2 regions of the Rhizobium sp. WYCCWR 11146 genome follow, and region 2 is predicted to be linked to the other one. Evidence: predicted binding sites of a transcription regulator. Region 2 holds the regulator's gene; the other holds the start of a gene.
What was found. The regulator LexA, encoded in region 2, represses DNA repair genes until DNA is damaged. The targets are predictions, from matches to a motif close to TGTTCNNNNTGTGTTCNG.
Positions count from the first base shown of each region.

Region 1: a site for LexA is predicted at 1,861-1,878, ahead of HX899_RS12430 (ATP-dependent helicase). Genes of this name have one in related genera too.

Region 1 is NZ_JACCEY010000016.1:500,693-503,899, reverse strand. Features, by position in the region: gene HX899_RS12440 (PrkA family serine protein kinase) at 1-789, opposite strand, end outside; gene HX899_RS12435 (VOC family protein) at 1,198-1,674, opposite strand; gene HX899_RS12430 (ATP-dependent helicase) at 1,921-3,207, shown strand, end outside.
Region 2 is NZ_JACCEY010000037.1:140,064-143,270, forward strand. Features, by position in the region: gene HX899_RS28305 (ComEC/Rec2 family competence protein) at 1-949, shown strand, start outside; gene lexA (transcriptional repressor LexA) at 930-1,649, opposite strand; gene HX899_RS28315 (VOC family protein) at 1,847-2,740, shown strand; gene kdsA (3-deoxy-8-phosphooctulonate synthase) at 2,737-3,207, shown strand, end outside.

The sequences.
Region 1 (3,207 bases), on a different contig from region 2:
TTCGAGCACGCCCTGATTGGCGCGGTTGAGGCCGCCCGAATAGCTGTAGGCATCGGGATCGTTCTGGGAATAGGTCTCCAGCTTGCGGATATCGACCTTGCCGACCAGCGACGAGATATCCTGATTGTTCTCGTCTCCAGGCTCGGTCTTGGCGATGGCGATCTGGCGCAACCGCGAAGGCTGTACTCTGACGACGCGGAAGCGGGAAATATCGCCCCCGAAATCGTCGAGCCGCTTCAGGCACCACGGGCTCATCAGTCCGCTCAGGCGCCGCAGCGGAATGCCGTATTGCTCCTGCAGGAGCGATCCCATCGTGTCCGGGTCGAACAGGTTGAGCGGACTTTCGAAAACGGGGCTGATCTCGTCACCCGCCTTCAGCACGTAGATCGGATGAAGCTCCATCAGCAGCTTCAACCGCTCGGCCAGAGATGACTTGCCGCCGCCGACCGGGCCGAGCAGATAGAGGATCTGCTTGCGCTCCTCGAGCCCCTGCGCTGCATGCCGGAAGAAGGAAACGATGCGTTCGATTGTCTCTTCCATGCCGTGGAAGCCGACAAAGGCCGGATAGATCCGGATGGTCCGGTTCATGAAGATCCGGCCGAGGCGCGTGTCCCTGGCAGTATCGACCATCTGCGGCTCGCCTATCGCGGCGAGCAGCCGCTCGGTCGCATTGGCATAGGCAAGCGGTTCCTTTTTGCAAAGATCGAGATACTCCGAGATCGACATATCGGTCTCGCGACGCGCATCATAGCTGCGGGTGAACGCATCGAATACGGATTCGCTCAGCATGGGCCCTCCATCAAGGTTAATGCCACAGGCTCTAGGTCGTCATACCAAAGGAGATGGCCACGACATTCCTAAGAATCAATAGTTTCGCAGGTATATTCCACGCTCACCGGCTGTTTCTGGCAATGCACAAAAACGTGCGTGCACCGGTTATTTTTTTACTCTACGAAACTGTTTCTTATTGTAGTTGAGAAAAGGGCTATTGCGATATCAGCACATTTCGCGACGTGACAGAAAGATGAAAAGGGTGTGCAATGTCGCCCGTGATTCGAGCTCTGGAGAAATCGACGATTTGGCTGTGAAACTGCCCAAAGTCGATGCGGCGTGTGCCGATCCGCTCCAGACATGCTGGAAAACGGCGCATCCCAGCCATGCGCCCCGCATCGTGATCATGCGGCTACCCGGCGCGACTCAGCCGTTGAATGCCTTCTCCAGCGCGGCGACATCGATCTTGACCATGCCGAGCATCACTTCGGTCACGCGCTTGGCCCGCTCGCGGTCGCTGTCGGCGATCATCTCGGACAGCACGCGCGGCACGATCTGCCAGGAAAGGCCCCAGCGGTCCTTTAGCCAGCCGCAGGCCTCCGGCGTGCCGCCATTGCCGAGGAAGGCCTCCCATATCCGATCGATCTCGGCCTGGCTTTCCACGAGAATCGCGATCGAAAAGGAATGGTTGAAACTATCGAGCGGGCCGGCCTTCATGGCCAGGAAGGCCTGGTCGGCGAGCGTGAACTCGATCAGCTCGACGCTGCCGGGAGGCCCGCTCGGCGTTTCCGCCGGCAATATGGTAGTGCGGCCGATGCTGGAGTCCGGGATAACAGACACGTAGAATTCGACGGCTTCGCGCGCTTCCTCGGCGAACCAGAGATTTGAAACGACCTTCGGCATGAAACGGCCTCCTTGTTGACGGGTGTTGATCCGGACTGCTGTCCGATGACCCAAGGACGCCCCGCCGGCGCCGGTTCCGACACGCCGCGATCGAAATTTTAGCTCCGCCCGCCCGCATGGCGACCACAGCCGGGCTAGGCGGCGGCATTGCCGCCCGCAACATACCGCTTGGGATAGCGCCGGCTCGGGAATGAAAGCAGAACATCTTTTCTGGTCTTTCCTTCCCGAATCACTACATTACGCGCCATGAGCAATAGTTTCGACGATATGCCCTTCTTCGACGAAGAGCCGGGCGAGATGGCGCGCAAGCCGCAGCCGCCTGCCGCAACCGCCGAAAGGGCGCCCGCCGCCAGTGGCGGCATCGCCGCCCGCGCCATGGCGGCTCGCGATGGCGGCAAGCGACCGGATTATCTCGCCGGGCTGAACCCCGAGCAGACCGAAGCCGTCGAAACACTGGAAGGCCCCGTCCTCGTGCTCGCCGGCGCCGGCACCGGCAAGACGCGCGTGCTGACGACCCGCATTGCCCATATCCTCAATACCGGCCGCGCCTTCCCCTCGCAGATCCTCGCCGTCACCTTCACCAACAAGGCTGCCCGCGAGATGAAGGAGCGCATCGCGTTGCTCGTCGGCGGCGCCGTCGAAGGCATGCCCTGGCTTGGCACCTTCCATTCGATCGGCGTCAAACTTCTGCGCCGTCACGGCGAGCTTGTCGGCCTGCGCTCCGATTTCACCATTCTCGATACCGACGATGTCATCCGCCTGATCAAGCAGATCATCCAGGCCGAAGGCCTCGACGACAAGCGCTGGCCGGCCAAGCAGTTCGCCGGCATGATCGACACCTGGAAGAACAAGGGTCTCGGCCCTGCCGATATCCCCGAGGGCGACGCCCGCGCGTTTGCCAATGGCCGCGGCCGCGATCTTTATTTCGCCTATCAGGCGCGCCTGACGACGCTGAACGCCTGCGATTTCGGCGACCTGCTGATGCATCCGATCGCGATCTTCCGCAAGAACCCGGATCTCTTGAAGGAATATCACGGCCGCTTCCGCTACATCCTCGTCGACGAGTACCAGGATACCAATACCGCCCAGTACATGTGGCTCAGGCTTCTCGCCCAGCGCTCCAAGGGCGAGCCGCAGAACGTCTGCTGCGTCGGCGACGACGATCAGTCGATCTATGGCTGGCGCGGCGCAGAGGTCGACAATATCCTGCGCTTCGAAAAGGATTTCCCCGGCGCCAAGGTCATCAAGCTCGAGCGCAACTACCGCTCGACCGAACATATCCTCGGGGCCGCCGCCCATCTGATTGCCCATAATGAGGGCCGCCTCGGCAAGACGCTGTTCACCGACCGCTCCGATCCAGACGACGTCAAGGTGCAGGTCCACGCTTCCTGGGATTCGGAGGAGGAAGCCCGCGCCATCGGCGAGGAGATTGAGCAACTCCAGCGCGGCAAGCATCTCTTGAACGACATGGCGATCCTCGTGCGCGCCTCCTTCCAGATGCGCGAATTCGAAGACCGCTTCGTCACCCTCGGC
Region 2 (3,207 bases):
CTACGGCCTGCCGGCGAACCTCGCGACGATGCCGATCATCTCCTTCATCGTCATGCCGGCCGGCTTGCTGGCGATGCTGCTAATGCCTTTCGGTCTGGATGTTTGGGCCTGGAAGGTCGTCGGATTCGGCCTCGATCTGGTGATCGCGGTCGCAAAGACGGTGTCCGGCTGGGATGGCAATATCGACGTCGGCCGCATGCCCGCCTGGTATTTCGCGATAGCCGTGGCAGGCTTTCTGCTGCTGACGCTGCTCCGTACCCGGTTGCGCCATGCCGGCACATCGATCATCGCGGTCGCAACACTCATCCTGTTGCTTCTACCGGTTCCCCGGCCGCCGGATCTGGTGATTTCGGAGGATGGCAGTCTCGTCGCGGTGGTCGAGGCGGCAGCAATGGCTTCCAACCGTGAAAGACCGCCGGATTTCATCTTCGACCAGTGGCAGAGAGCGCTAGTCCTGCCGAAGCATGACCCGCCGAAGATGCTGGATGGTCCTGCTATCCCGCCTGAGGGAGAAGACCGCCGCGTCAGGCTTTCCCGCGATCAGCAGAACGAAGCAAGGACCGCGATGCGGGCGGCCGCAGCGGGCGGTGACGCAAACCGCTTTTCCTGCGTCAAGAAGGCCTGGTGCACATCAAGGCTCGGCAATGGTCAGGTGGTAACCGTCATCGACAATGCCGCCTATCTCGGCCCGGCATGTGACGCGGCCGATATCGTCGTGACATCGGTCCGCCTTCGCTTCAACAATTGCCGCTCAGGTGCGACGCTCTTCACCGGTGAGACGCTGCGCAGGACGGGTTCCATCGAGTTGCGCTTCACGGACACCGGCCTGGAGGTCGCAACCGCATTCGATGCATTGTCGCGGCCATGGATGCGCCATCGCGCCTATGACTGGCGCAGCAACAGTTTTACCGAATCGGGCCTGGCCAATGTCAGTGATAGCGGCGAATGAGACCGACGAGTTTGCCCTGAACCTTGACGCGGTCCGGCCCGAAAATCCGGGTCTCGTAAGCCGGGTTGGCGGCCTCCAGCGCGATCGAGGCGCCCTTGCGGCGGAAGCGCTTGAGCGTCGCTTCTTCGTCGTCGACGAGAGCAACGACGATGTCGCCAGGACTTGCGGTGCTGCCATTGCGGATGATCACGGTGTCGCCGTCGAAGATGCCGGCGTCGATCATCGAATCGCCCTTGACCTCGAGCGCATAATGTTCACCGGAGCCGAGCATGTCCGCCGGAACGACGATGTCGTGGGTATTGTTCTGGATCGCCGAGATCGGCACGCCGGCAGCGATTCGGCCCATGACCGGCACGGAGACCGAGTTGCCGTTGTCGGCGACGGGTTTTGCGGGAGCGGGGGCGGCGACCGGCTGAGGTTTGCCGAGGCTGCCCTCGATGACGCTCGGCGAAAAGCCGCGCCGGGGCTGGATGCTGGGGCTGTAGGCCTCCGGAAGCTTGATGACCTCGAGCGCACGGGCGCGGTTCGGTAGGCGGCGAATGAAGCCACGCTCCTCCAGCGCCGTAATCAGCCGGTGAATCCCGGACTTGGAAGCGAGATCCAGGGCATCCTTCATTTCGTCGAAAGATGGCGGAACGCCGGATTCCTTCATGCGCTCATGAATGAAAAGGAGAAGCTCCTGTTGTTTGCGCGTGAGCATCGACGTTGTGACCTCGTGATTGAAACAAATCCAGAACATACACTATATGTTCCATATGTGTTCCGCAAGTAGCTAAATTTCCGTAAAACTTGGCGCCAACTCGTTGAGATTTTTATTTTCATTCGCCGGATTGGCACACAAGTCTTGCCTTGGGCGGCACTCTCACACATCTCTGCCGTGTTAGGAGAGGGGATATCATGAACGAGCACTCCGCCAAACCGCACCCGCTGGATCATGTCGTGCTGCCGGTCGTCAATATCGATCTGGCGCGCGAGAGGCTCGGCAAGCTCGGCTTCACCGTTGCCGCCGATGCGCGCCATCCCTTCGGAACGGAGAATGCCTGCGTCTTCTTTGCCGACAAGACTTATCTGGAGCCGCTCGGGATTGCGAGCGTCGAGGAGAGCGAGGCATCAGCGCGGCAAGGCAATGTCTTCACCGCCCGCAACCAGGCCTTCCGCTTCCGCTGCGGCGAGGAGGGGCTTTCGGGGCTGGCTTTCGGCAGCAAGGATGCCGGCATCGATCATCAGAATTTCGTCGGCAACGGATCGAGCGCCGGCGAGATGCTGCAGTTCACCCGGCCGATGACGATGCCGGACGGTTCCGAGACGATTGCCGGCTTCAAGCTGGCTTTCGCCGGCGACCTGCGCGCGCCTGATCTCCTGCTCTTCACCGTCGAGCGCGTCACGCTGCCGGCTGACCGCGCCGCGCTGGAGACGCATGCCAATGGCGTCACCGGCCTAATCGAGATCGCGCTTTGCACGCCGGAGCCGGCCGCCTTCGCTGCCTTCGTCAGCCTTGCCGTGGCGCAATCGGCAGTCGAGAAGACCGGGTTCGGCGTCAATATCGCAGCATCGAATGCGAAAATCAGCCTGATGACGCCGGAAGGGCTGGAGGCCTATTTCGACATCGCCGGCTCATCCGCAGATCGCGGCCTGCGCGGCCGGGCAATCCTCTTCACTGTCGCCGATCTTGCCGTGACAGAAGCGCATTTGGCTGCTAACGGGGTGACATACACGCGCAAGAACAATCGCATTCTGGTGAAGCCCGCGCCCGGGCAGGGCACGCTCTTCGCCTTCGAGGAAACACGATGAGCACTGATACGAATTCCGAAGTCAGGATCGGCGAAGGCCAAGGCCAGGTCACTTTTTCCAATACCGGCCGCCTGTCGCTGATTGCCGGTCCCTGCCAGATGGAGAGCCGCGACCACGCCTTCATGGTTGCCGGCACGCTGAAAGAGCTTTGCGGAAAGCTCGGCATCGGCCTCGTCTACAAGAGCTCCTTCGACAAGGCGAACCGGACCTCGCTGTCGGCTGAACGCGGTATCGGGATCGAGAAGGGCATGGAGGTCTTTGCCGACCTCAAGAAGGAATTCGGCTTTCCCGTCCTGACCGATGTTCATACCGCCGAGCAATGCGAGGAGGTGGCAAAGATCGTCGACGTCCTGCAGATCCCGGCCTTCCTCTGCCGCCAGACCGACCTTCTTATCGCCGCCGCCAAGACCGGCCGCGTCGTCAATGTCAAGAAGGGCCAGTTCCTCGCTCCCTGGGATATGAGGAAC